2 regions of the Mesorhizobium sp. BR115XR7A genome follow, and region 1 is predicted to be linked to the other one. Evidence: riboswitches for the same ligand, from Rfam matches in the RefSeq annotation. Region 1 holds a riboswitch; the other holds the start of a gene.

The links. Region 1 has a riboswitch for cobalamin ahead of metE (5-methyltetrahydropteroyltriglutamate--homocysteine S-methyltransferase). Riboswitches for the same ligand answer to the same signal wherever they lie in the genome.
Region 2: linked by a shared signal. The riboswitch ahead of LB557_RS21350 (CbtB domain-containing protein) and the one ahead of metE (5-methyltetrahydropteroyltriglutamate--homocysteine S-methyltransferase) in region 1 are both predicted to bind cobalamin.

The regions. Positions count from the first base shown of each region.
Region 1 covers NZ_JAIUHW010000020.1:40,042-44,055, forward strand. Annotated here, with positions in the region: gene metE (5-methyltetrahydropteroyltriglutamate--homocysteine S-methyltransferase) at 87-2,417, opposite strand; cobalamin riboswitch at 2,533-2,733, opposite strand; partial or broken gene LB557_RS29655 (cytochrome) at 3,025-3,300, opposite strand; gene LB557_RS29660 (cytochrome P450 family protein) at 3,267-4,014, opposite strand, start outside.
Region 2 covers NZ_JAIUHW010000010.1:74,612-78,625, forward strand. Annotated here, with positions in the region: gene cbiB (adenosylcobinamide-phosphate synthase CbiB) at 1-480, shown strand, start outside; gene cobO (cob(I)yrinic acid a,c-diamide adenosyltransferase) at 477-1,091, opposite strand; gene cobU (bifunctional adenosylcobinamide kinase/adenosylcobinamide-phosphate guanylyltransferase) at 1,093-1,608, opposite strand; gene LB557_RS21345 (CbtA family protein) at 1,601-2,404, opposite strand; gene LB557_RS21350 (CbtB domain-containing protein) at 2,420-2,599, opposite strand; cobalamin riboswitch at 2,635-2,834, opposite strand; gene LB557_RS21355 (aromatic ring-hydroxylating oxygenase subunit alpha) at 2,978-4,014, shown strand, end outside.

The DNA.
Region 1 (4,014 bases):
ATTGCCTTGGGTGCGCCGGATGGACTCACCCCAAGATTGCCCGGTGTGTGGCGTTGCCGCTCACCGCCGGCGAGTGGCACCGAGCCCTACGCCGTCCGCGCTTTTTCCCGAATTGCGCGTGCTGCAGCCACCATGTTCACCAAGGCAGGGCGGACCTCCTCCCATCTGCGCGTTTTGAGACCGCAGTCGGGATTCACCCACAGTTGGCCATCCAACAATCGATCGCGCGCAAGCATGATAAGGTTGGAAATCTCGCCCACTTCCGGGACTCGCGGCGAGTGAATGTCATAGACACCAGGACCGATCTCGTTCGGATACTTGAAGGTTCGAAGCGTATCGAGCAGTTCCATCTGCGAGCGCGAGGTTTCAATGGAGATCACATCGGCATCCATTGCGGCAATCGCGTCCACGATATCGCCGAACTCGGAGTAGCACATATGGGTGTGGATCTGGGTCGCATCGCCGACCGCCGTTGAAGCCAGCCGGAAGCATTCGACGGCCCAGTCGAGATAGGCCTGCCACTCGGCCTCGCGCAGCGGCAAGCCCTCGCGCAGTGCGGCTTCGTCGATCTGGATCATCCCGGCGCCGGCCTTTTCGAGGTCGCTCACTTCATCGCGAATGGCGAGCGCGACCTGGCGGCAGACGGCTGAGCGGGCAAGGTCGTCTCGGACGAAGGACCAGTTGAGGATCGTCACCGGGCCGGTAAGCATGCCCTTCACCGGCTTCGGCGTCAGCGACTGGGCATATCGCCACCAGTGTACCGTCATCGGCTGTTGTCGCGACACATCGCCAATGATGATCGGGGGGCGCACAAAGCGCGAGCCATAGCTCTGCACCCAGCCGTGTTGCGTGAAGGCGAAGCCGCGGAGCTGCTCAGCGAAATATTGCACCATATCGTTGCGCTCGAATTCGCCGTGGACCAGCACGTCGAGTCCGATCTCTTCTTGCCAGCGAACGGCGGCTTCTATCTCTTTTTTCAGGAAGGCCTCATAGTCGACGTAACTCAGCTCGCCCTTGGCATGGGCTGCCCGCGCCTTGCGAACCTCGGCTGTTTGCGGGAAGGAGCCGATCGTCGTGGTGGGGAAGGATGGCAAGCCAAACGTGTCGCCCTGAAGCTTGGAGCGCACGTCGAATGCGCTCTTCCGGCGCGTCATGGCGACCTTGATGCTGGCGACCCGACCTTCGACGAGCGGATCATGCACCTTAGCGGATGTCGCGCGAGCGGCGGCAGCCTCAGCCGACGCCTCTAGTTCGGCGGCGACCGCGTCCCGGCCTTCGGCCAGCGCACGGGCGAGCACGACCAGCTCGTCGGTCTTTTGCGCCGCGAAGGCGAGCCACGATTTCACATCCGCATCGAGTGCCGTCTCCATGTCCAGGTCGATCGGCACATGCAGCATCGAGCAGGACGGGGCGATCTCCACGCGGTCCCGCGGCCAACCGGCGACGATCGGCTTGATGCGGTCAAGCATGGCAGGCAGGTTCGCGCGCCAGACGTTGCGGCCGTCGATCAGCCCGAGCGAGAGCACAAGGTCCTTCTGCGCGAGCCGGCCGACGGTCTCCAACTGCTCTGGAGCGCGCACGAGATCGACGTGCAGTCCCGCCACGGGCAGAGAAATCGCGGTCTCGAGATTGTCTCCCAGCGATCCGAAATAGGTAGCGACCATGATCTTCAACTCCGGTGCTGCTTTTGACAGCCGGCAGTAGGCGAATTGGAGCGCATCCCGTTCGTTGGGAACCAGATCGACCACGAGCGCCGGCTCATCGATCTGCACCCAATCGGCTCCCGCGAGCTTCAGCCTCCGCAGGAGCTCCTCGTAGACGGGCAGCAGCCGTGGCAGGAGCGCGATAGGGTTGAAACCTTCCTCAGGTGACTTCGCCAACTTGAGAAAGGTAACCGGTCCAAGCAGGACCGGGCGCGTGTGGATGCCGAGCGCCTTGGCCTCGAGGAAATGATCGACCGGTTTCGCCGACGAGAGGGCAAAGCTCTGATCGTCGGTAAGTTCCGGCACAATGTAGTGATAGTTGGTGTCGAACCATTTGGTCATTTCCATCGCGGCAAGGCCATGCCCGTTGGCCGCATGCTCGTCACCGGCATGTCCGCAATCAGCGGCCTGATCTTGGTTGCCGCGCGCCATGGCGAAATAGGTATCGAGTGGGACCTCGCCGTCAGTCCAGACGTATCGTGCCGGCACGGCGCCGACCATGGCGACGGTGTCGAGCACATGGTCATAAAGCGAGAAATCGTTGGACGGGATTTTCGACACGCCGCGATCGTGCTGCTCCCTCCAGCTGGCGGCGCGTAGCGCCTTCGCCGTCGCGAGCAGGTCGGCAGCGGGAGATTTTCCGGACCAGTAGCTTTCAAGCGCGAATTTCAGTTCCCGCCGTCGACCGATACGCGGCACGCCGAGCGTTGCCACAGGAATTTGTTGAGAGACAGTCATGCCATACCCCGATGGTTGGGGCGTGGGGACAAGGAACGCGCGAGCAGGCGGCACGAAGCCGGGCTACTGCGGCCACCGAGACACCCCGCCCGTGGACGTTGTTCGTCGTGGCAGGTCTCCTGGCTCGCGGGTCAAAGCCTCTGCCCGTCTTCCCGAGGCCGTTCGCCTCAGTGACACCAATGGGCTTGGCTCGCCGCTAACAGTTGCGGGGGCAGCGCCGGCATCGCACCGGCTTCCCTCTTAGCTCCGCTACGGCAGTGCCGCGCGGAGAACCACGACATGCGCACAATCACAGCAGCTTCGCTCCTTGTCAATACATATAACGAGATGTTTATGTGATGATGCGAATAGTGCCCTTGCGCTGATCGGTCTCTTTCGCCCAAAGCCGCTTACGATGCCGCCTCTTATCAGTGCAGGCTCGGAGAGATCCTTGTCCCCATCGGCGACGCCGGATCAGATCGAGGTCGCCGGGCTCAAGAGCGTAAAGTGGGGCGAGGCCGTCACGGTCCGCCGGGAATCCCGGTATTTGTTCCCCGCTCGGCTTTGCTCAGCGTGCTTGCGCACTCGCCCATCAGCACGCTGATAACATGTCCGGAAGCGGAAAGGAGAGGTGGCGCCTCAGGTCGGCGGACTGGGGCTGGGCCGCCAGCGTCTCGAACAACTGCGCGGGGATCGCCTCGACCTGCTGCGCGAGCAGCTTCACCCTGCGATTGCTGAAGGCCGGCGCCACGATCGTGCGTAACCGGGCATGCTCGCCCCCCTCGTGCGAGACCAGCCACCCCGGCGAACCGAGAATCACCGAATCCGGGGTGAATGCGGCACTCTCTAAGCGACGGAAGGGCGGAAGCTGACCGGCAGGCGCTGCGGGCAGCGAATGACGTAAGACGGCATGTAGACGACGTCCTCCGCAGCGATGGTCAGCGCCAGATCCTCCAGCCGCCCGAACAGCGCGGGGAAGGCGCAGCGCAATTCCAGGCGCGCCAGCGCAGCGCCCAGGCAGGAATGCGGCCCCTCGCCGAACGACAAATGCGGGTTGTGCCGCCGGGTGACATCGAATCTGTCGGCGCCAGGACCGAAGGCCTTTTCGTCCCCGTTCGCCGCATCGAACGCCATCAGGACGGCATCGCCGCGGCGGACCATGCATCCGTCGATCTCCACGTCCTGGGTGGCATAGCGGAACGGCAGATTGGCCGCTGAGCTGCCCCAGCGCAGGATCTCCTCGATCGCCTGTGACCACGGAACTTGGCCGCTGCGCACCAGGTGCAGTTGCTGCGGATGCGTCAGCAATGCCAGCACGCCATTGCCGATGACGCCGGCGGTGGTCACGAAGCCCGCAGAGAGCACCATGAACAGCATGTCGATGAGCTCGGTGTCGGAAACGAGCTCGCCTTTGTCACGCGCGACGATCAGGGCCGAAGCCAGATCATCGCCGAGCTGGCCCCGCTTGAGCGCGATCAGGCGACGGAAGAACTCCGGGATGCGCTGCCGCGTCTGTCGCACCTCTTCGGCTGTGGCGGAGGTGTTGGCCAGGCTGTAGGTGAGCGCGACGATCTCTTCGCGCTGTTCGTCCGGC
Region 2 (4,014 bases), on a different contig from region 1:
ACCGGGGTCGGAGGGCTCGCCGGCGGCGCGGCCTACAAGGCGGCCAACACCGCCGATTCGATGGTCGGCCACCGGACTCCGCGCCATGAGGCCTTCGGCTGGGCGGCGGCGCGCTTCGACGACTGGATCAACCTGCCTGCATCGCGGCTGACGGCGCTGCTGATCGTGCTCGCTTCCCTCCTGGTCGAGGGCGCCGACCCCCGCGACGCCTGGCAGGCGGTGAGGCGCGACGCGAAAAAACACCGCTCGCCCAATGCCGGCTGGCCGGAAGCGGCCATGGCCGGCGCGCTCGGGCTGGCGCTCGCCGGACCACGCAGCTATGGCGGTGTCATGGTCGACGACATCTTCATGGGCGAAGGCGGCCGCCGCGATGTCGACAGCGGCGATATCAGGCGGGCGCTCAAGCTTTACCGGGTCGCGGACTACCTGCTGATCGGCTTGTTCGGCCTTGTCGCGCTGATCGCCGTTCTGGTTTTCTAGAACTCGATGCCTTGCTGCGCTTTCACGCCAGCCGAGAAATGGTGCTTTGTCACCCCCATCTCGGTGACCAGGTCCGCCGCCTCGACCAGTGCCGGCTTGGCGTTGCGGCCGGTGACGACGACATGCAGGCCTTCGCGGCGAGCCTTGAGCGCCGCAACCACCTTGTCGAGAGCGAGATAGTCGTAGCGCAAGGCAATGTTGAGCTCGTCGAGCACGACAAGGCTGATCGAGGGGTCGGCGATCAATTCCAGAGCCTTGGCCCAGGCGGCCTCGGCGGCAGCGATATCGCGCTTCAGGTCCTGCGTCTCCCAGGTGAAACCCTCGCCCATTGCGTGCCAGACGACACGGTCGCCAAAGACGGCAAAGGCCTCCTTCTCGCCGGTGTGCCATTTGCCCTTGATGAACTGGACGACGCCGACGCGCTTGCCGTAGCCGAGCATGCGCAGCGCAAGACCGAAGGCGGCCGTGGTCTTGCCCTTGCCGGGACCGGTGTTGACGATCAGCAACCCCTTCTCGATCGTCTTGCCCGCAACCTCGGCGTCCTGCACCGCCTTGCGCTTGGCCATCTTGGCGCGATGGCGTTCTTCATCCTTGTCGTCGATATCGGTCATTTCACTTCACCTTGAGCGGTAGCCCCGCCACCATGAGCAGCACCGTGTCGGCAATCGCGGCGACCCGCTGGTTGAGCCGGCCGGCATCGTCACGAAACCGACGCGCCAGCGCGTTGTCGGGCACGATGCCTTGCCCGACCTCGTTCGTTACCACGAACCACGGTCCGCGCGGCCGAGACAGCACGTCCGCCAGCCGCCGGCACGCGGCCTCGACGTCGTGATCGGCCAGCGTGTGGTTGGTCAGCCACAGCGTCAGGCAGTCGACAAGCACCGGCTGCCCGTCTGGCAACGCCTCCAGCGCTTCGGCGAGGTCGAGTGGCGCATCGGTGGTCGACCAGCCCTCACCGCGCCGCGAGCGGTGCAGCGCGATGCGCTCGCGCATCTCGTCGTCATGGGCTTGCGCCGTGGCGATATAGGCCCATGGCGAGGGCAATGCCGTCATCAGGGTTTCGGCGTGCGCGCTCTTGCCGGAGCGCGCACCACCGATGATGAAGGTCAGCCTGCCGCGATCAGGCAAAGCTGTCGCGCAGGCTGGTCGCCATGCCGGTGAAGCGCCTGCGCACCACGCCCACGATCGCGCCGAGCACCAGCCAGAACACCAGATTGGTCACCGTCACCGCCACCACGAACTGATGGTGCAGGCCTTCCGGGATCGGTGTTTCGAAACTGTCGGGCTGCGGCGCGCCGACGACATGCGGCGCGACGATCAGCAAGACGGCGAGGATGGTCAATGGCAGCGATCTGCGAAACACGATCAGGCCTAGGCCGATCGCGGTCGCGGCCGCCGTCGCCGTCCACCAGATCTGGCGCGGCAGAAGATCGGCCGCCGGCATTGCCGGCAGTTCCGGCTGCAGTCCGAGACCCGGTGCCAGTGTGAACACGGCAAAGCCGGCCAAGCCCCAGAACACACCTTGGCGCCAGTTGCCGACGCCGCCGAAGAACTCGGAAACCGCGACCAGGACCAGTGCGAAGCCGATGCCGGTGACGATATTGGCAACCACGCTAAAGGCGAAACGCTCGAAACCGTCGGCCGGCGCCCAGCCTTCGTCTTCCTCCGCCGGTGTCACGGCATCGGTGCCCGCGGGCGCGGCAGAGCTCATGGCATTCCCAGCGGGCGCCACCGTGCTCATGGCATCATTGGTCGCCGCTGGTGCGGCCGCGTGATCATGGTGGTGGCCGCCGCCGGCCCTTTCGTAGACTTCCGCCTTGAGGATCAGCGGCACGGTGGCATAGGCCTGCATGCAGGCGAGAACGACACCGGCCACGAGCCCCGCGATCGCCGCGACGAACACGACGTTGCGAAACAGATTCATGATGTCGGATCCTCGTTAGTGGCAGGGAAACGCCATCGAGTGGCGATAGTCGTGGGCAGCATTGTGGACCGCATCGATATGCGAGAAGCCGACAAAGCCGACGACGAAGATGCCGAGCAGCGCCGCGAGCGCGAGCTGCATGAAGCGCGACTGCGAGGAGACGGAGGCGCCGAGGGAGACGGAAGCGGTAGTCATGTCTTGTCCTTTCGCCCTCCACCCGAGGGCATCGAAGTCAGTTTCCTGTCGCCGGCAGGTCTCCTGGCTCGCGGATAAGCGCCCTTCCCCACCTTCCCGAAGAAAAATCTTCAGTGGCATATGGAGAGGACTACCGCACACAGTTGCGGGGGCAGCCACGGCATTGGGCAGGAATTCCTGCCCGCACCGCATTCCCTCTTGGCTCCAAAAAGGAACCGACGACATCGGGGACTATAGGGAAATTCGCCGCGCCCGGCAAACCAAATTCCGACAGCCGCCAGCGCAGGAGCGCCGTATCGGCGAAGCTGCCCTCATCCCGTCCCGATTGACAAACTTCATGGCCGGGTGTCGGCTGGCACCCCTCACGGGAAGCCAGCCATGCAGCCCAATGCCAGCGAGTGCGTGCCCTATAACGGCCTGACTCGAACCGAGCCGACGCTGCCCTCGTCGGCCTATTGGGACCAGGACAACTATCAGCGCGATCTCGACGCCATCTGGTACAGGAACTGGCTGCTCGTCTGCCGCGAGGCCGACCTTGCCCAGCCTTTGGCGTTCCGCACCTTCCGCGTCGGTACGCAGGAAATCCTCCTGCTGCGCGACGACACCGGCGAGTTGCATGCCTTCCACAACACCTGCCGGCATCGCGGCTCGCAGCTTTGCCAGGAAAGCCAGGGCCGGCTGAAGGCGCGGCTGATCACCTGCCCGTATCATGCCTGGTCCTATTCTCTGCGTGGCGATCTGGTGCGCGTGCCGTCGAAATCGCTGCCTGACGGCTTCGACAAGGCCGATCACCCGCTTTATCGCGTCGCGCACTCGGTGTGGCGGGGCTTCGTCTTCGTCAATCTTGCGGAAGATGCCGCCAGCTCGGCGCAATCCTCCTTCGACCCGGCCTCCGGCGACTTCGGCAACTGGCCGCTGGAAATGCTGGTATCAGGGCACGTGCTGCGCAAGGTGATGAACTGCAACTGGAAGATTTTTTGGGAAAACTTCAACGAGTGCCTGCACTGCCCGGGCGTCCACAAGGACCTGTCGCGGCTGGTGCCGATCTACGGCCGCGGCCTGATGAGCCGGCATGAGGATCCCGAATGGCTCCGCCACGCCGACAATGACGCGCCAGAATTCTCCGGCGGCCTGCGCGCCGGGGCTGAGACATGGTCGCGTGATGGGCAGACGCACGGGCCGATCTTCCCGAGCTTGACGCCGGCGGAACGAACCGCCGGTCAGACTTACTCCACCAACCTGCCGTCGATGTTCATTGTCGGCCATGTCGACTATGTCAGGACCGTGCGGCTTACGCCGCTCGGTCCCGAACAGACCGAATTGACCGCGGAATGGCTGTTCGCGCCCGAGGCGCTCGCTGAGACCGACATCGACAACATCGTTGCCTTCGGCACACAGGTGCTGGAGGAGGACGC